One region of the Cupriavidus sp. 86D6 genome, then DNA from elsewhere that is predicted to be linked to it. Evidence: predicted binding sites of a transcription regulator. Region 1 holds the regulator's gene; each other region holds the start of a gene.
The links. The regulator FNR, encoded in region 1, switches genes on or off when oxygen is low (the NO sensors DNR and NnrR bind a similar motif). The targets are predictions, from matches to a motif close to TTGATNNNNATCAA.
Positions count from the first base shown of each region.

Region 1 (4,935 bases):
CCTTGTGCTGTGGCCGCAGGACGTGATCTACCTGGCGGTGCTGCTGGTCATCTCGGCGCTGGCACTGTTCCTGTTCACGGCCATCGCCGGACGGTTGTTCTGCGGGTACGCGTGCCCACAGACCGTCTATACCGAGATCTTCATGTGGATCGAGCGCCGGGTGGAGGGTGACCGCATCGCCCGCATCCGGCTGGACGGCGATCCGTGGAGCCTGCGCAAGATTCGTCTCAAGGCGACCAAGCACGCGCTGTGGATCCTGATCGCGCTGTGGACGGGCTTTACGTTCATCGGCTATTTCGCACCGATCCGCGAACTGGGCGGCGAGGTCCTGCACTGGACCCTCGGTCCGTGGCAGGCGTTCTGGATGCTGTTCTATGCGTTTGCCACGTGGGGCAACGCCGGGTTCATGCGCGAGCAGGTGTGCAAGTACATGTGCCCGTACGCGCGCTTCCAGAGCGTGATGGTGGACCGCGACACCTACGTCGTGACCTATGACGTGGGCCGTGGCGAACCGCGCGGCAGCCGGTCGCGCAAGGCGGACCACCACGCGGCTGGCCTGGGCGACTGCGTGAACTGCAGCATCTGCGTACAGGTGTGTCCGACCGGGATCGACATCCGCGACGGCCTGCAGTACGAGTGCATCGGCTGCGGCGCGTGCATCGACGCCTGCGACCAGGTCATGGACAAGATGGAGTATCCGCGCGGGTTGATCCGGTACACATCGGAAAACGCGATGCGCAAGAAGCTGTCGGCATCGGACGCCCGCAAGCGGCTGATGCGTCCGCGCACGATTGTCTACACGGCGATCTGGCTCGCCTTGACGGCAGGCTTCGTCACATCGCTGGCCATGCGCGCGCCGCTCAAGGTCGACATCATTCGCGATCGTGGCGCGCTCGGGCGCGAAGTGGAAGGGCGCTGGATCGAAAACGTGTACCGGCTGCAACTGATCAACGCCACCGAGGCGCCGATGAAGTTTCACGTGCAGGCGCAGAGCGACGCGTTGCAGGGCATGGTCGTGGAGTACGACCATGGCGCGGAATCGCTGTCGCCCACGTCGAACCGGCTGCTGCCGATCCGGATTCGTGTGCCGATCGACGATGCGAAGCAGGGTACGCACAAGATCGAGGTGACGGTCACCGCCGAGACCGAAACCGATCGGAAAGTGGATATCCGGCAAAGCACGAGTTTCATCGTGCCTCGCGATCTGTGATGCTGTCACGGATGGTGAGCCGGGACGAATGCCAATAGGAGAGCGCAATGACCCAACACCCCGCAAAGCCCTGGTACAGGGAGCCATGGCCCTGGATTTTGATGAGTGGTCCGCTGCTGGCGATGGTCGCTTGCGGTATCACGATCTGGCTGGCAAACACCCATGCCGATGTGCCGGTGAACGATGCCACGCGCCACGGACTAGTGGTCGAGAAGGCCGGTGCCGATCGCGCTGAACCCGCTGCGAGGCGCCCATGAGACTGCGCTGGCTGATGTGGGTGCTATGGCCGGCGTTTCTGATGGGCGGTGCGGCCACGGCGGTGGTGTTCTCGGTGGTGGATCCCGGAGACCTCAGCTTCTTCGGACAACCGGTAGAAGCTTCCCGGCAGGCGATCTACACCGTTGGCTTCCTGGTCGCGTGGTTGTTCTGCGCGTTGTCCAGCGGGCTCACGCTGTACACGATGCCGGTGAAGCTCAGCGACACCGATGAACTCGAATAGCAATGCAGAACAGGCGCTGCAAACAGAAAGGCCGCGCTGGATGGCTCCGGCGCGGCCTTTGTCGTGATGCGTGGCCCTGGCTTTCAGCAGGACCGGCTGTACACCTGCTTGATGCCTGCCATATCGACGAGCTTCACATGTCGCTGACGAATCTGGATCAGGCCTGCTTCGGCAAAGCGCGAGAACAGGCGGCTGACGGTCTCGAGTTTCAGGCCCAGGTAGCTGCCGATTTCCTCGCGGCTCATGCGCAGCACGAACTCGGTGGACGAATAACCGCGCGCCGACAGACGCTCGGACATGTTGACGAGAAACGCAGCCAAACGTTCTTCGGCGCGCATCGATCCGAGCGTGATCAGCATGACCTGGTCCTGCGAGATTTCCTTGCTCATCAGGCGCAGGAACTGGCCTTGCAGCGAGGGAAGGATGCTCGACAGCGATTGCAGGTCGTCGTAGCGTACGACGCAGACTTCGGCGTCTTCCAGCGCGGTGGCGTCGGAGGCGTGCTGCATCTCGCTGAGGCCATCGAGGCCGATGACTTCACCGGGCAGATGGAAGCCCGTGATCTGTGTGCGCCCGTCTTCCATCGTGACGTGCGTCTTCAGTGTGCCAAAGCGAATGGCGTAGACCGCATTGAGCGGTTCGCCCATCCGGTAAAGCGTTTCGCCCTTGTGAACACGCACGCGTTCCTGCACGAGCGTGTCCATCTTCGCCAGGTCTTGTTGCGACATGCCCACGGGCAGGCAAAGCTGGCCCATGGCACACGTTGAGCAACGGGGCGACATCTCGGTGACGGGAATGGAAGTCAACAATTGAAGTGCTCGTTATGAATGCGCTTGCAGCGAGGGCGCGATGCAGGCATTTTACAGCGTCATGTGACGCAGAAGCGAGGAACAGTTGCCTTTTGGTGTGCTTTTAAGCGTTTTTCTGATGGCATTGCTCGGTGGCATGCATTGCGCGGCCATGTGTGGAGGAATTGCTATTGCCGCGGAGCAGAAACAGCACCGCGATGTGGCAATTGTCATACACCGTACCGCTCGTCAGTGGTGGACTGCGCTGTGCATCATGCATGCAGGCCGCATCACGACATACATGCTGCTGGGTGCGGTGATGGGTGCTGTCGGTGCGACGGCGTGGCGGCAGGAGTATCTGCCATTGCAGCGATGGCTTTATGCCGGGGGCAGCATGATGCTGGTACTCACCGGTGTGTGGCTGTTGCGTGGACGCGTGATGCGTTCCGACTGGATCGAGCGGCTCGCCTCTCTGGCCGCCGTGCACGTGGTGCAGCGTGCGCGGGCCATGACCGCCCGACTGCCGGTGCGGCTACGTGGCGAGCGTCGCGCAACGCCGCTGTTGCGCCGATACGGTATGGGTCTGGCCTGGGGGCTGGTGCCTTGCGGAATGATCTATGGCGCATTGGCGCTGGCACTGCTGGCAGGCAACGCGGTGTCGGGCGCGCTGGTGATGGGCGCGTTCGGGCTCGGCACGCTGCCCAACCTGCTGGTGATCTCCGGGCTGTCGGGGTACCTGCGGCAACTCTCGCGCAAACCTGTGGTGCGGGTCGCGTCGGGGCTGCTGGTGATCGGCTTCGGCGTGCTCGGCGTGGCCCGGTCGATCTGGCTCCCGGACACGCTGGCCCAACACGGCTTTTGCGTGGTGTTCTGAATCGGCCACAAGGGCGGGTTGCGGGCGGGGCCGGGAATGCCATACAATCGACGGAACCACGGTATCGCGCCGCACCATTGCTCGGGGCGCCGCTGGGGCCGCATTCCTGATCTGGGGAGCGTGCCCAGGGTTTTTGGCCACTCCGGTGCGCCGAGAACGTCTCAACAGTCCATCCGGTTCAAAAGATCTGGTTAAAAGACCGGCTGCGGTTGGGAAATGGCGCCGGTCAGGGCAGGGTTGCCTGAGCCGATACCGTTTTGTTTCTTGCCGTCTTGGCCATCTGGTGGCCCTGGCGAATGTCCGCCCCGAAGGGAGAAGGCGCGACGCAAGAGGTCCGTTGACTGGTGAAACTGGCCAGCGCCGGACGATCTCCTGCCGGATCGACCCGGCATTTCGATGCAAAAGAACGAGGTGCGCACGGCTGCGCTGCATTAGGCAGGCGAGCTGGCTGCGCGATGAAATGGCGGCGGCTTCGGCCTCGCTGTATCTGCAATCTCCAGTGCTCCGGGATTCGTCCGGGGGCAGGTGCAAAGACAGGCTGCACGCAATCACATGAATACCCAAGAGGCGAAGATCGTCCTCGAGACCGCGCTGATCTGTGCGCAGGAGCCGCTGCGCGTTGGCGATCTGCGACGGTTGTTTGCCGACGACGTCGGTGCCGACACGATCCGAGTGCTGCTCGAGGAACTGCGGCAGGACTGGCAGCCGCGCGGGGTCGAACTCGTGGCGCTGGCCAGCGGCTGGCGCTTCCAGAGCCGCCCCGAGATGCGGGAATTTCTCGACCGGCTGAATCCGGAAAAGCCCCCCAAGTACTCGCGTGCGGTCATGGAGACCCTGGCGATCATCGCGTATCGCCAGCCTGTCACCCGTGGCGATATCGAGGAAATCCGGGGCGTGACGGTCAGCACGGACGTGATCAAGAAACTCGAGGATCGCAGCTGGATCGAAGTCATCGGCCATCGCGACGTGCCCGGTCGTCCCGCCTTGTACGCGACGACCAAGGCGTTCCTGGATGACCTTGGCCTGCGTTCGCTGGACGAACTGCCCCCGCTGGAGGATGCCCAGGCGCAGGCGCAAGCGGCGCTCCTGGAGCAGCAGGCCATCGATTTTGAAGAAATCGCCACGGCTAACCCGCCTGCCGGCGACGAGGAAGCGTTTGCCGAACCGGCAGCCGCGTTGACCGTCGAGGCCGCCGGGCCGGAGGTGGGCGCCGGGCCTGTCGAGGCGGGACAGCAACACGAAGCGGGGCCTGCCGCCCCCAGCGAGGAAGTCGCCGACGGCGATGCCTCCGAAGACGATATCAGCGCCGCCCGGATGCCTGAAGACGACGGGCAGGAAGACGCGCCGGTGGCTCATGCCAACGGCTTCCACATGGACACCGGGGCGCCCGAAGCGGCGCCCGCCGACCCTGCGGACCGGAATGGCGATATGCCGTTCTCGACCGAGGACGACGACGAGCGTGTGTCCAACTGAACAACATGCAACATCGATAGTGAATACTTTGTCTGATTCCGCTGAGCAAGACGTCCGCCAGCCGGACGTGCCGGGTGACACCGGCGCCCCC
Region 1 covers NZ_JBYPSB010000001.1:1,000,833-1,005,767, forward strand. The annotation lists gene ccoG (cytochrome c oxidase accessory protein CcoG) at 1-1,210, shown strand, start outside; gene AC3G88_RS04595 (hypothetical protein) at 1,258-1,467, shown strand; gene AC3G88_RS04600 (hypothetical protein) at 1,464-1,709, shown strand; gene fnr (fumarate/nitrate reduction transcriptional regulator Fnr) at 1,793-2,518, opposite strand; gene AC3G88_RS04610 (sulfite exporter TauE/SafE family protein) at 2,604-3,371, shown strand; gene scpB (SMC-Scp complex subunit ScpB) at 3,924-4,844, shown strand; gene rluB (23S rRNA pseudouridine(2605) synthase RluB) at 4,873-4,935, shown strand, end outside.

Region 2 (4,935 bases), on a different contig from region 1:
GCGATGAGCTGGGCGGGCGAAGCCTTCGACTGGATCTCGCTGGAAATGGGCGGCCTGCTTTTGCTGACGCTGGTGGCCGTGGCGCTGCTGGCCTGGCAGGAACGGCGCGCCGCCGATCCGATGCTGCCGCCGCGCCTGTTCGCCAACCGCGCCTATGTGATGGGCGTGGGCGCCTCGTCGCTGGCTGCGCTCAACATCTTCCTGTGCATCTTCGCGCTGCCGCTGCACTTCCAGCTGGTGCGTGATGCCGATGCCTCGACGTCGGGCCTGCTGGTGGTGCCGTTCCTGCTGTCCACGGTGGCCGGCAACTTCGTGGTGGCGTGGCTGGCGCCTCGCCTGGGCCGCATGCGCGAGATACTGACCGGCGGCTACGTGGCCGCCGCCGTGGGGCTGGTGTCGCTGGCCACGGTCACGGCCGCCGTGCCCACGACGCTGGTACTGGTGGCGATGACGATTGCCGGCATCGGCCTGGGCATGTCGATGGTGGGCACGCTGATTTCGGTGCAGAACGCGCTGGAACGCCGGGACATGGGCGCCGGCACCGGCGCGCTGCTGGTGATCCGCTCGCTGGGCAGCGCCTTGGGCGGCGCACTGGCCGGCACGCTGCTGGCGATGGAATTCCGCGACGCGCTGGCGCGCTCGGGCGTGAACCAGGCGCTGGACCTGGGCTCGCTGCGCCATGGCAGCGAGGCGATGGCTCATCTGTCGCCGGCCGTGCACCAGGTGCTGGCGGGCGGCGTGGAATCGGGCTTTCACATGATCTTCGCGGCGGGCGCGGTCGCGGCCATCATCGCGCTGGTCATCGTGCGACGCATGCCGGACCTGGAACTGCGCAGCAGCGTGACCGAACACGCCGCCAAGATTCACATGGATTGAAGGTGGTCCGGGGCCGGCGGCGCCTGTCGCTGCCGCCCCGCGTCATGACGCGAATCGCCCGAGAGCGTAGACTTTGCTGCACTAAAGGAAACCGGAGCCCGTACCCATGTCTCGCGAACGCACCCTGGCAACTGCAGTCCACATGGACCGGATGCGGCAACACCTCCAGCGCACCGCCCTGCTGGGCGCGTTGGGCCTGGCCGCCGCGGCCGCCATGCTGCCGCACCCTGCCCGCGCGGCAGACAAGTCTGCCACGGTGTCGGCACAGCCGGCCGGCAACTGCCCGGCTTCGCTGAATTTCCGTTTCCCGCGTCTGCAGGACGAATCGCCCCAGAACCTGTGCCAGTACGCCGGCAAGGTCGTGCTGGTGGTCAATACGGCCAGCTATTGCGGCTTCACGCCGCAATACGAAGGCCTGGAGGCGCTTTACGCCAAGTACCGCGAGCGCGGCCTGGTGGTACTGGGCTTCCCGTCGAACGACTTCTCGCAGGAGCCCGGTTCGGCGAAGGAAATTTCGGACTTCTGCTACAACACCTACGGCGTCAAGTTCCCGATGCTCGGCAAGTCCCACGTGCGCGGCGGCGAAGCCAATCCGATGTACGTGTTGCTGACGAAGGAAACCGGCACCGCGCCGAAGTGGAATTTCTACAAATACCTGATCGACCGCAAGGGCCAGGTCGTGGGCAGCTACAACAGCATGGTCAAGCCCGACGACAAGCAGTTCGTGGCCAAGATCGAAGAGTTGCTGTCCACGCGCTGAATGGCCCCGCCGCCGGCGCCCGTCCGGCTTTTTCGGCCGCTTTCCAGGATTTTTGATTCACATCAATTGAAAACCTCGCGCAACTGAGTACTTTCGCCGCTTAAAAATAACCACAAGCGGTTGAGGGAGTCATGAGCAAGGTGCTTTACGAATGCAACGGGCATGTCTGCCTGGCGTTTACGGACCTGGTCGACGATACGCATGGCGATGCGGTGCAGAGCAACCAGTTCCTGGTGGTCAATCACGGGCACGCGGCCCTGATCGATCCGGGCGGGCAGATGACCTATAGCGAGCTGTACATGACGATCAGCCGCTATTTCGCGCCCAAGCAGCTCGATTACGTACTGGCGTCGCACGCCGATCCCGACATCGTGGCGTCGGTGGGGCGCTGGCTGACGGCGTCCGACAGCCGCGTGCTGATCTCCGAGGTCTGGGCGCGCTTCCTGCCGCATTTCTGCCAGACCGGCAAGACCGCCGGGCGCATTGTCCCGATTCCCGATGCGGGCATGGTGGTGCCGCTGGGCAAGTCGTCGATCATGGCCGTGCCTGCCCATTTCCTGCATTCCGAGGGCAATTTCCAGTTTTTCGATCCAATCAGCAGGATCCTGTTCTCGGGCGATCTCGGGGCGTCGATGACCTCGACGGAAGACGCGCGCGGCGACGTGACCGATTTCGATGCCCACGCGGCCCGCATGCTGGGGTTCCACCGCCGCTACATGAGCGGCAACAAGGCCTGCCGGCTGTGGGCGGCCATGGCGCGCACGCTCGATATCCAGTGCATCGTGCCGCAGCACGGGCCATCGATCCGGGGGCGCCAGATGGTGGCGCGGTTCATCGACTGGGTCGAGCAGCTCCAGTGCGGGCTGGATCTGGTCGACGCCAGTCACTATCAGGTGCCCACGCAGGTCCTGCGCTGAACCTGCGGGCGGCGCCGTCAGTCGCGCACCAGGCCCTCGGCACGCATTGCCGCCTGCACGGCCGGGCGCGCGGCCACGCGCGACAGATATTCCTGCAGCTTCGGGTACGCATCGAGCTTCAGGTGCAGCAGCCGGGCCCAACTGACGATCGTGAAGCAGTACGCATCGGCCACGCTGAACTGGTTGCCCAGCAGGTAATCGCGCGACGCCAGGTGTTGGTCCAGTTCGCCAAAACGCTTGTGCAGCTTGGCCTTGCAGGCCTCGACGGTGCTGGCGTCGGTTTCCTTGTGCCACAGCCACGGGCTGAACACCTTGTGCAGTTCGGTGGAGATCAGCGTCAGCCAGCCCACGGCCTCCAGCCTGGCCTGGCTGCCGGGCGCCGGCAGCAGGTTGCGTGCCGGCACCATGTCGGCGATGAACTGGAGCAGGGCGGACGCCTCGCTGTGGCGCGACCCGTCATCGAGCTGCAGCAGTGGCACATAGCCGCGCGGGTGGATGGCGTAGTAGTCGTTGGTGCCGTTTTCGGGCTCGGCCAGCGTGTGATGGATCAGGTCGACGCGGGCCAGCGTGACGGGCAGGCCGGCCTCGCGCAGGGCGATATGAACGGCCATCGAGCAGGCGGCGGGCGAATAGTAGAGCTTCATGGGATTCCTTGGGAGATGGCACGGCGCGGGGTGCGGCGTGCGGTGATGGCAGTCTAGGCAGCGGCCCAGGCCCCCACAATGCGTGGCGATGCACAGCGGGTATGCAAAGATGCATGGCCTGCATGATGTGTCAGAAGAATGCCGACGCAGGGCGGTCGGGGACGGGCGTGCGGGGGCCGCGCGCGGGCCGCTGGCTTGCGATATGCTCGCGAGGCTGACCTGACCCCCATAGGAGACAAGATGAAGCTAGTCCGTGTAGGAAACCCCGGCGCCGAGCGTCCGGGCCTGGTTGACCGTGATGGGCGCGTGCGCGATCTGTCCGGTGTCGTCGGCAATATCGGCCCGGGCGAACTGGCGCCGGCGGCGCTGGCCCGGCTGGCCGCGATCGACCCGGCCACGTTGCCCGTGGTGGAGGGCCAGCGCCATGGCGTGCCCTGGACCGGTATTGGCAAGATCATCGCCATCGGCCTGAACTACGCCGACCATGCCGCCGAGGCAGGCATGCCGCTGCCGGCCGAGCCGATCGTGTTCCTGAAGGCGAATACCTCGCTGAACGGCCCGAACGACGCCGTGATGCTGCCGTTCGAGTCAAAGAAGTCGGACTGGGAGGTGGAACTGGGCGTGGTCATCGGCACCACGGCGCGCAATGTGTCCAAGGCCCAGGCGCTGGAGCACGTGGCGGGCTACTGCGTGGTGAACGATGTGTCCGAGCGCGAATTCCAGCTCGAACGCGGCGGCACTTGGGACAAGGGCAAGGGCTGCGACACGTTCTGCCCGGTCGGCCCGTGGCTGGTCACCCGCGACGAGGTGCCCGACGCCCAGAAGCTGGGCATGTGGCTCGACGTCAACGGCGAGCGCATGCAGAAGGGCAGCACCGCGACGATGGTCTTCGACGTGGCCACGGTGGTCAGCTACGTCAGCCGCTTCATGACGCTGGAACCCGGCGACCTGATCGCCACCGGTACGCCGCCCGGCGTGGGCATGGGCTTCAAGCCGCCGCGCTACCTGAAGGCTGGCGATGTGATGCGCCTGGGCATCGAGGGCCTGGGCGAACAGAGCCAGAAGGTTGTGGCGTACGGCGAACGCTAGATTCTGCGATGTGAAAAAAGCGGGGCGACCGCGTGGCTTCGCGAGGTTCCCCGCTGAAACATCGTCTTGCAAAGCGTCGCGTTTTCAAACAAAGCGTCCGTTAAGGGCAACAGTTTTGGGACCATATGGGGCGCTTTCGCACGAAATTCCCATTCGGGGTTTCACCTCCCGGGGGTGCGTGAAATACTGTTCTTACATGATGTCTGCCAAACAAGAGCAATGCCATGTCTGAACACGCCCCCGAAATCGAGTCGATATTGAAGACCGTCCCGGTCAGCCTCGCCCGGAACGGTCCCACCCGCACCTTCTGCACCCTGCATGACACGCTCGACTCGCGTGACGAACTGCAGGACATCCGCCGCAGCATCCACCAGCATCCCGAACTCGCCTTCAATGAAGTCCGTACCGCCGAGCTTGTCGCCAGCAAGCTCGAAGGGTGGGGCTACACCGTGACGCGCGGTGTGGGCGGCACCGGGGTGGTGGCCACGCTGCGGTCGGGCAGCAGCCAGCGCAGCGTCGGCATTCGCGCCGACATGGACGCGCTGCCGATCCACGAGCGCACCAACCTGCCATACGCCAGCGTCAACGAAGGCAGGATGCACGCCTGTGGCCACGACGGGCACACCGCCGTGCTGCTGGGCGCTGCCCG
Region 2 covers NZ_JBYPSB010000006.1:164,029-168,963, reverse strand. The annotation lists gene AC3G88_RS16345 (MDR family MFS transporter) at 1-876, shown strand, start outside; gene AC3G88_RS16340 (glutathione peroxidase) at 1,019-1,636, shown strand; gene AC3G88_RS16335 (oxygen-binding di-iron domain-containing protein) at 1,768-2,553, shown strand; gene gstA (glutathione transferase GstA) at 2,571-3,197, opposite strand; gene AC3G88_RS16325 (fumarylacetoacetate hydrolase family protein) at 3,438-4,286, shown strand; gene AC3G88_RS16320 (M20 aminoacylase family protein) at 4,511-4,935, shown strand, end outside.
Region 2: the regulator FNR is predicted to act here: its motif matches at 1,689-1,702, upstream of AC3G88_RS16335 (oxygen-binding di-iron domain-containing protein).

Region 3 (4,935 bases), on a different contig from region 1:
TTTCCCAGCCGGGCCAGCCATCGGACAAGCTGAAGGCCCGCCTGGCGGAACACGGCCTGCCCGAGCCGGTGTGGGGCGGATGCCCGACCACGCTGTGGGACGTGTTCGGCGAAAAAGGCCATCCGGTGCGCGCCACGGTGTCGCACATGGGCCCGCTGCTGCTGTCGCGCATGCTGGAACTCAACGACACCCAGCAGGGCGTGCTGAACCTGGTGTTCCGCATTGCCGATGCCGGCGGCCTGCTGCTGCTCGATGCCAAGGACCTGCGCGCGATGCTGCAGTACGTGGGCGACAACGCCAGCCAGTTCACCACCGAGTACGGCAATATCTCGTCGGCGTCGATCGGCGCCATCCAGCGTGGCCTGGTGGCGCTGGAATCGCAGGGCGCCGACAGGTTCTTCGGCGAACCGATGCTGAACCTGGACGACTTTATCCAGACCGAGAAGGGCCAGGGCGTCGTCAATATCCTGGCGGCCGACAAGCTGATGAACGCGCCGCGCCTCTATGCCACCTTCCTGCTCTGGATGCTATCGGAATTGTTCGAAAAGCTGCCCGAGGCCGGCGATCTCGACAAGCCCAAGCTCGTGTTCTTCTTCGACGAGGCGCATCTGCTGTTCAACGACGCCCCCAAGGCGCTGCTCGACAAGATCGAGCAGGTGGTGCGGCTGGTGCGGTCCAAGGGCGTGGGGGTGTATTTCGTGACGCAGAATCCCGTGGATATCCCCGACACCGTGCTGGGCCAGCTGGGCAACCGCGTACAGCACGCGCTGCGCGCCTTCACGCCGCGCGACCAGAAGGCGGTCAAGGTGGCGGCCACGACCATGCGGGCCAATCCGAAGCTGGATCTGGAACAGGTGATCGGCGAGCTGGGCGTGGGCGAGGCGCTGGTGTCGTGCCTCGATGCCAAGGGCACGCCGGGCGTGACCGAGCGCGCCTGGGTGCTGGCGCCGGGCAGCCGGATCGGTCCGGTCAACGACGACGAACGCAAGGCGCTGATCGCCAGTTCGCTGGTGGCCGGCACGTACGAGCAGACCATCGACCGCGAATCGGCCTACGAAAAACTGCGTGGCGCCGTGGCGCAGGCCTCCAACGGCACGCCGGCCGATGCGAAGGTTCCCCCGAAGCCTGGCGCCCAGCCGGGCGGCGCCCCGGCACAGGAAGAGGGCGGCTGGGTCGGTGAAGTCTGGGGCTCGCTCACGCGCGGCACGGGCAAGACCGGGCGTGGCGATTCGATCCTGGAGTCGGTGGCCAAGTCGGCGGCCCGTACGGTGGGGTCGCAGGTCGGGCGCGAACTGATTCGCGGTGTGCTGGGCAGCCTGCTGGGCGGCGGCAAGAAAAAGTAATCATCCGCCAGGGCCGCCATGTGGAAACGCCCGCATTGCGCGGGCGTCTTTTATTGCGGGCGACCCGATGATTCCGAGCCGCGCCTGGCCGCTTCCGCATCCTCGCGCGCCTTGCGGGCGAACAGGCAGGCATAGAAGGCGGCCATGCCGATGATGAATGCGATGACGGCCAGGCTGGCCAGGCCGGTCGCCGTGGAGGTGAGGATTTTCAGTGCTTCCATGGGGTGGCTCCTTGCTTGGAATATGCCGTAGACGGCATTCCAGTCTGGATCAGCCCGCCCCCATCAACATTGAGGCGCATCAAATGCCGCCGGCTCGGACAACGCCAGCCGGCGTCACAGGCACTCAGTTCTTGGTGCCGAACAGGCGGTCGCCCGCATCGCCGAGGCCCGGCACGATATAGGCGTGCGCGTCCAGATGGCTGTCCAGCGACGCAACGAACAGCTTCACGCCCGGATGCGCCTTCTGAAACACTTCGACGCCTTCCGGCGCGGCGACCAGCGCCACGAACGTGATGGCTTCGTCGGGGACGCCCCGGCGCTTGAGCACGTCCACCGCATGCGCGGCCGAGTAGCCGGTGGCCACCATCGGATCGCACAGGATGAACGAGCGGTCTTCCAGGTCCGGCAGGCGCACCAGATACTCCACCGGGCGGTGCTGTTCGTCGCGGTACACGCCGATGTGGCCGATCCGCGCCGACGGAATCAGCTCCACCAGGCCGTCGCTCATGCCCACGCCGGCGCGCAGCACCGGCACGATCGTCAGCTTCTTGCCGGCGATGACGGGGGCGTCCACTTCCACCAGCGGGGTCTCGATGCGGCGCGTGGTCAGCGGCAGGTTGCGCGTGATCTCGTAGCCCATCAGCAGCGTGATCTCGCGCAGCAGCTCGCGGAACGTGCGTGTCGACGTTTCCTTGTCGCGCATGTGCGACAGCTTGTGCTGGATCAGCGGGTGATCGAGGATGAAGAGGTTGGGGAAGCGGGGATCCTGTTTCATGGCGGGCTCGGCAAACGGTAGGGGCCCTCCCTGAGGCGAGAGGGCCCGATGCAGCGCGATTGTAATGGATGCGCGCCGGGCCGAGCGAGGCGGCTCGGCGGTCAGTCCACCGTGATGGCCGCCGATTTTGCGACCTTTCCGAACCGCTCGTACTCGGTTTGCGTCAGCGCCTGCAGCTCGGTGGCGCTCGATCCCTTCGGGTTGAAACCGGCCTGGGCCAGCTTGTCGCGCACGTCGGGACGGGCCAGGGCTTCGACGAAGGCGGCGTTCAGGGCCTGGGTCACCGGCGCGGGCAGGTTGGCCGGGCCATACACGCCAAACCACGGTTCCACGGCGTAGCCGGGGAGGCCGGCTTCGGCCAGCGTGGGCACGTTGGGCAGCGACGGCGAGCGCGTCTTGCCCGCCACGGCCAGCGCGCGCAGCTTGCCGGCCTGGATATGGGGCAGCGACGCGGGCAGGTTGTCGAACATCACCTGGATATGACCGCCCAGCATGTCGTTGATGGCCGGGCTGCTGCCCTTGTAAGGCACATGGACCAGCCCGGTCTGCGTCATCTGCGAGAACATCGCGCCGGCCAGGTGCATCGACGTGCCGGTGCCCGCCGTGGCATAGGTCAGGCCCGGATGCGCCTTGGCATAGGCGATCAGTTCCGGCACCGTCTTCACGGGCAGGTCGTTGTTCACTTCCAGCACGATGGTCGAGGTGCCCAGCAGGCTGATGGCCGTGAAATCGCGGCGCGGATCGAACGGTACGTGCTTGTAGATATGCGGGTTCAGCGCGTTGGTCGAAATGGCCCCAAAGCCGATCGTGTAGCCATCGGCAGGCGCCTTGGCCACGGCTTCCATGCCGATGTTGCCGCCCGCGCCGGGCCGGTTCTCGATGACCACGGGCTGCCCCAGCTTCTCGGCAACGCGCTGGCCGACGGTGCGCGCCACCAGGTCGGTGGTGCCGCCCGCCGCGTAGGGCACGACGAAGCGGATGGGTTTGCTCGGGAAGGCGTCGGCGGCCAGGGCACTGCCGGCGCCGGCCAGCATCGGCAGGACGGATGCGGCCAGTGCGGTACGAACGGTGGCGGACAGGAAAACGCGACGGCGCGCGGCAAGGCGATGGAGCGGCATGGCTCGGGAATCTCCGAAATGTTGTTATATGGCCAGTGCACGCACCATGACGGTGCGTGGCCCGGCGCGACCCATTGTATGGGAAAGCAGGCATTGCCGCCGGATGCCCCGGCGCCGGGCCGGCGCCCCGAGCACTGGCGGCTTTTGACATACAATCGGCGGGTTCCGCCGTGCCGCCTGCGTTGAGCGTGGGCGCGGCCCGGCGTCAAGATTCCAGCGTCCCCGTGCCTGCTTCCCAGAAGTCCCTCTCCCCGTCCGCCGAAGTGCCTGTCGCACAGCGCGTCGGACTTGCCACCGCGGCCGTCGGCGCCGTGCTGTTTTCCGCCAAGGCCATCGTGGCCAAGCTCATGTACCGCTACAGCGTGGATGCCGTGATGGTCATCACGCTGCGCATGCTCTTTGCGGTGCCGCTGTTCATGGCCATCGGGTGGTGGCAGGCACGCAAGCTGCCGGCGCTGTCATGGGCCGATCGCGGCCGGGTGGTGTTCCTCGGATTCATCGGCTATTACCTGTCGAGCTTTCTGGATTTCCTGGGCCTGCAGTACATCACGGCCGGGCTGGAGCGGCTGATCCTGTTCCTGACGCCGTCGTTCGTGCTGCTGGTCACGGCGCTGGTGTTCCGCCGCCATATTCATGCCCGCCAGTGGATTTCGCTGCTGCTGGCCTATGCCGGCATCGTGCTGGTGTTCGCGCACGACCTCGATGTCAGCGGCGGCCAGGTCTGGCTGGGCGGCGCGCTGGTGCTGGCCAGCGCGATGTCGTATGGTGTGTATCTGATTCTGAGCGGCGAACTGGTCAAGCGCGTGGGGTCGCTGCGGCTCGTGGCGTATGCGATGTGCGTCTCCACGCTGTGCTGCGTGATCCAGTACGTGGTGCTGGGCCGGCCGCTGGCCGAACTGGCGCAGCCGGCGCCCGTGCTGTGGCTGTCGGTCATCAACGCGGTATTTTGTACCGTGCTGCCGGTGTCGCTGACGATGATCGCGGTGTCGCGCATCGGGGCGCCGCTGGCATCGCAGGCCGGCATGATCGGCCCGGTGTCCACGCTGGCGCTGGCGTTCTGGCTGCTGGGCGAGCCGGTCACGGGCGTGCAGTTGGCCGGTAGCGCGCTGGTGCTGGGTGGTATGTATCTGCTGTCGAGCCGGAAGGCCTGAAACAAGTCATTCGAAGAGAACCAACCAAGGAAGGAGAGGGAAGCCATGGATTTTGGACTGCGCGGTAAGCATGCGCTGGTGTGCGGCGCCAGCAAGGGGCTTGGGCTGGCGTGTGCCGATGCGCTCGCGGCGGAAGGTGTCGATGTGGTGATCGTGGCCCGTGGCGCCGAGGCGCTGGAGAAGGCCGCCGCCGACCTGCGCGCCCGCCATGGCCGCCGCGTGATCGCGGTGGCCACCGACATCACCACGCCGGAAGGCCGCAAGCTGGCCCTGGACGCCGTGGCCAAGCTGGGCGACCTGGACATCCTGGTGAACAACGCCGGCGGC
Region 3 covers NZ_JBYPSB010000002.1:497,903-502,837, forward strand. The annotation lists gene AC3G88_RS07335 (helicase HerA-like C-terminal domain-containing protein) at 1-1,343, shown strand, start outside; gene AC3G88_RS07340 (DUF3149 domain-containing protein) at 1,394-1,564, opposite strand; gene upp (uracil phosphoribosyltransferase) at 1,689-2,339, opposite strand; gene AC3G88_RS07350 (Bug family tripartite tricarboxylate transporter substrate binding protein) at 2,441-3,457, opposite strand; gene AC3G88_RS07355 (DMT family transporter) at 3,721-4,608, shown strand; gene AC3G88_RS07360 (SDR family oxidoreductase) at 4,654-4,935, shown strand, end outside.
Region 3: the regulator FNR is predicted to act here: its motif matches at 1,634-1,647, upstream of AC3G88_RS07340 (DUF3149 domain-containing protein).

Region 4 (4,935 bases), on a different contig from region 1:
GATCGCCCCGCAGCCGCGCCAGCAAGTGGCGAAGGGCGCCGACGGCGACGCCGCTGCCACGGCCGTGAGCTTCGTGAAGGTTCAGGAAATCATGAACACGCGCTGCGTGCAGTGCCACGCCGAGCAGCCGAAGATGATGCCGACGGCCGCCAAGGGTATCAAGCTCGACAGCGTCGACGGTATCAAGTCGCACGCCCAGCTGATCTACCAGCAGGCCGTGCAGCAGAAGGCCATGCCGCTGGGCAACGTGACCCAGATTACGGACGACGAACGCGCGCTGCTGGGCCAGTGGTTCGAGGGCGGCGCCAAGACGACCAACTGATTTGACCGGGCATCGGTGATCGACGGTCCGGAGGCTGCGCAGTCGGCAGCCGGCTGTACCGGACCGGCGAGGGTTTGAGCGGGGCTTCGGCCCCGTTTTTTTATGTCTGCTGCCGATGTGGGTCAGCCGCCCACGTTGAACAGCGCCAGCAGGCCCAGCACCAGGAAGATCGCCGCGGCAATCTTGTGCACCAGCGCGATTGGCATCTTGTTGGCAAAGCGGTCGCCCAGCAGCACGGCCGGCGCGTTGGCCAGCATCATGCCGAACGTCGTGCCCGCCACCACAGCCAGCACTTCACCATGGAAGCGCGCCGCCAGGGCCACCGTGGCGATCTGCGTCTTGTCGCCCATCTCGGCGAAGAAGAACGCCACGATCGTCGTGCCCAGGATGCCCAGCGCGCCCTTGACCGGCTTGGCTTCCTCGGCGTCGTCGAGCTTGTCCGGAATCAGCATCCAGCCTGCCATCGCAATAAAGCCAAGGCCAAGGATCCAGCGCAGCAGGTTGGCGCCCAGCATGCCGGTGATCCAGCCGCCCAGCGCGCCGGCAAAGCCGTGGTTGACCAGCGTGGCGATCAGGATGCCGAGAATGATGGGAAGGGGCTTGCGATACCGTGCGGCCAGCACGAGCGACAGCAGCTGCGTCTTGTCACCCATTTCGGCGAGCGCGACGATACCTGTGGAGACGAGGAACGATTCCATTTTTATTGGTGCATGAACCGGGCCGCAAACGCATCTCGCGAGATGCCAATGACACACACCTTTCCCGGCCCGGCCAGAAAGGTATGGTCATCGGTCTCGCCAGGCGTCGGACACAAGGTCCTTGGCTGCGCACGCCATAACCGCCTGCCATGTCGGCATTTGGTCAAGTCTGTTGACGTACGCCCCTGTCTTCCGGGTGCCGCATTGCGCGGCGCGGTGAGATCAGGGCGGCTACTCCCCAATGGAAGCCCGCATTGTAGCCAGACCGAAGGATGATGTCCATCAATCTGGCGTTTTTACGATACTTTGCGAATGATTCTCAGGTCGGGACCGGGCTGTTCTCGCTGGTCTGCCGACCGCGGAAATCGGTCCAGCACAGTGCCTTGAAGTCATAGAGCTTGCAGCGCCGCGCGGTCTGGAAGTACCAGCGCCACGAGAAGTTCTCGATGATGATGCGTCCCGGCAGCGCGTGCTCCAGCAGCGCCTGGGCGCGCTTGAGCTGGTACAGCGGCACGCTCATGTCCACGTGGTGTGCCGTGTGCTCCATGATGTGATGCAGTGCCGCGCCAATCCCCATGCCGAAGCGCAGATGCACGGTGGTCGACACGAACGGCTGGGCCTTGGCCCACATCGGCTTGGTGTCGTACCAAGCCACGCTCGTATGCGTGTGGTGGACATAGAGCACGAAGCCGACCGTGGTGTTCCAGACCAGGAAGGGCAGCACGAAGCCGGTGCCGATCATCAGCAGCACGGACTGGTCCGTGGCAATGGCCAGCCACGCCAGCGCGCCGATCCACAGCGCGCCGAAGGCCGCGACGAGCGCGCAGTCCCACATGAAGACCGCCCGGCGCGTGGCCATCTGGCGCTTGCTCGGGAAGAACAGCTTGAACCACCAGATTTCGATCAGGTAGTACAGCCCGGCGCCGAAGCCGTTGCGGTAGATGCGTTCCATCACGCGGCGACGGCGCGGCAGCGCGCGGAATTCCTCGAGCGAGTAGGGCGCCCAGACGAAGTCGAAGCCCTTCAGGTTCGTGTAGCCGTGATGCACGACGTTATGGCCCACTTCCCACAGGCTGTATGGCGTCAGCGACGGCAGGAAGGTCAGCCGGCCCAGCCATTTGTTCAGGCCGCGATGGTCCGTCAGGCTCTGGTGGCAGGCATCGTGGCCGATGATGAACAGCCGCGCGATGATCAGGCCGGCCAGCACGCCCAGGCCCACCTTGGCCCACCATGCCGACAGCAGCACCACGCCGGCCAGCACGGCCGCGAACAGCGCGTAGTCGAACGCGAACAGGCACAGCGCGCGCGACGTGCTGCGCCGGCCCAGCGGGATCAGCCAGCCGCGGATGGTCTTGCGATTGGGAAATGGTGCCTCGAAGGCGATCGGTTCCGGCAGGGGAACGTCGCCGGAAGGGCGGGTCTGTCGGGAGGGGCCGGGTGCGGCCGCCGTGCCGATGTCTTGGGCATCGGCAGGGGAAATGGTGTCGGATCGGGCAGTCATCGATGGTCCAGCGAGTCGGAATGCGGTGGCGCCCAGTCTTCGAGGGCGCACGGATGCGACAGGCTAGAAGGGTTTGATGACGGTTGTGTTGATTCCAGTCAATACAAGACCTCTAAAAGGGGCTTTTCGTTCGCATGCGACCGAAAAGCCCCTTGTCGAAGTGGCGAGCCGTCGTCAGGCTGCCAGTGGCGCATCGGCCGTAGCCTGCTCGCCCATGATGTAGACGCTGTCGATCACGCGGTCGTCGCCCAGCATCGCAAACGCGAACAGTTGCTCCTCCAGCGATGCAGAGCGATGGCTGCGGCGCGCGATCAGCGGCGTGGCCTCGGGGTCCAGCACCACGAAGTCCGCCTCGCAGCCCGGCTCGAAGCTGCCGATACGGTCCTGCCAGCCCAGCGCCTCGGCGGCGGCGCGCGTGGCCAGGTAGAACATGCGCAGCGCGGTCAGGTGATAGCCGCCCATGCGGGCCACCTTGTGGGCCGCGTTCATCGTGCGGAACATCGAGAACGACGTGCCGCCGCCCACGTCGGTGGCCAGCGTCACGTTCAGGCGGTTGGCGTCGGACTGGTGGAAGTCATAGAACCCGCTGCCCAGGAACAGGTTCGACGTGGGGCAGTGCGCCACGGCCGCGCCGCTGTCGGCCAGCCGGCGGCGGTCCTCGGGGTCCAGGTAGATTGCGTGGCCGTAGAACGCACCCGGACGCAGCAGGTTGTAGCGGTCGTAGACGTCCAGGTAGCTGCGGGCGTCGGGAAACAGCTCGCCCACCCATTTCACCTCGTCGCGGTTCTCGGCCACGTGCGTCTGGATAAACACGTCGTCGTGGGCGCGGGCCAGTTCGCCGCAGGCGGCCAGTTGCGCTTCGGTCGATGTCGGCGCAAAGCGCGGCGTGATGGCATAGGCCAGGCGGTCCTTGCCGTGCCACTTCGAGATCAGGTCGGCCGATTCGCGCGCGCCGGACTCGGCGGTGTCGCGCAGGAAGTCGGGGCAGTTGCGATCCATCAGCACCTTGCCCGTGATCATGCGCATGTTGCGCGCCTGGCTGGCCGCGAACAGGCCGTCGGCCGAGGCGGCGTGCACGGTGCTCCAGACCATGGCCGTGGTGGTGCCGTTGCGCAGCAGTTCGTCGGTGAAGAAGTCGGCCACGCCGCGCGCATAGGCGGCGTCGCTGAAGCGGCGTTCCTCGGGGAACGTGTAGGTGTCGAGCCAGTGCAGCAGGCCCGGCGACGGCGACGCGATGATGTCGGTCTGCGGATAGTGGATGTGCGTGTCGATGAAGCCCGGCACGATCAGCTTGCCGCGATGGTCGATCACCTCGGCACCGGCGGGAATCTCGCCCGCCAGGCTGTCGTACGATCCGGCGGCGGCAACGTGGCCGGCCGTCACGATCAGCAGGCCGTCTTCCCAATACTGATAGGCATCGTCATGAAACTGCGGGTCGCGCAGGAAATGAAGGATGCGGCCGCGGATGGCGCGGGTGACGGCACCATGGGTGCCGGAGGCGGGGGAAGTCGTCGTCATCGTCTTGTCTCGGGGCGGCCGGCGCCCCGCCCGTGCCTGGCTGGCAGCGGGCGCGGCATCCGGCGTTCTGGGTATGCGCCCGCTTTAGCTCGTGGAAGTCACGTGGGCCGTCGCGGGCGGGGTCATGGGCGCGGCCGACCAGAAATGGTCGACCTCCGCCAGGAATTCGGCCTTCTGCACGGCAGGCAGGAAGGCCGCTTCAAAACTGTTGCGCGCCAGCTTGTGGGCGTCGGCCGCATCCAGCGGCAGCGCGTCGAACGTGGCTTCCCAGTTGGCGTTCATGTAGCCGCCAAAGTAGGCCGGATCGTCCGAGTGCAGCGTCACGGCCACGCCGGCATCGAGCAGCTGCTTGAGCGAATGGTCGCGCAGGTCCGGATACACCTTCAGCTTCTGGTTCGACAGCGGGCACACGGTCAGCGCAATGCGTTCGCGCGCCAGCCGCGCTACCAGCGCGGCATCGTCGATGGCACGCACGCCATGGTCGATGCGCTCGACCTTGAGGATGTCCAGCGCGTCGGTCACGTACTGGGCCGGGCCTTCTTCGCCGGCGTGCGCCACCAGGTGCAGGCCCAGCGTCTTCGCCTTGGCGAACACGCGCGCGAACTTCTCGGGCGGGTTGCCGCGTTCGGACGAATCCAGGCCCACGCCGACAAAGCGGTCGCGGTAGGGCAGTGCGGCCTCCAGCGTGGCAAACGCGTCTTCCTCCGAAAGGTGGCGCAGGAAGCACAGGATCAGGCTGCTGGAAAAATCGTATTCGGTGCGGGCCTGCGCCAGTGCGTCGGAAATGCCGTCGATCACGGTGCCGATCGGCACGCCGCGCTCGGTATGGGTCTGCGGATCGAAGAAGATCTCGGCATGGCGCACGTTGTCGGCCACGGCGCGCTTGACGTAGTCCA
Region 4 covers NZ_JBYPSB010000002.1:571,698-576,632, forward strand. The annotation lists gene AC3G88_RS07705 (urate hydroxylase PuuD) at 1-322, shown strand, start outside; gene AC3G88_RS07710 (TMEM165/GDT1 family protein) at 445-1,020, opposite strand; yybP-ykoY riboswitch at 1,051-1,272, opposite strand; gene AC3G88_RS07715 (fatty acid desaturase) at 1,340-2,521, opposite strand; gene guaD (guanine deaminase) at 2,696-4,039, opposite strand; gene AC3G88_RS07725 (adenosine deaminase) at 4,124-4,935, opposite strand, start outside.
Region 4: the regulator FNR is predicted to act here: its motif matches at 2,610-2,623, upstream of AC3G88_RS07715 (fatty acid desaturase).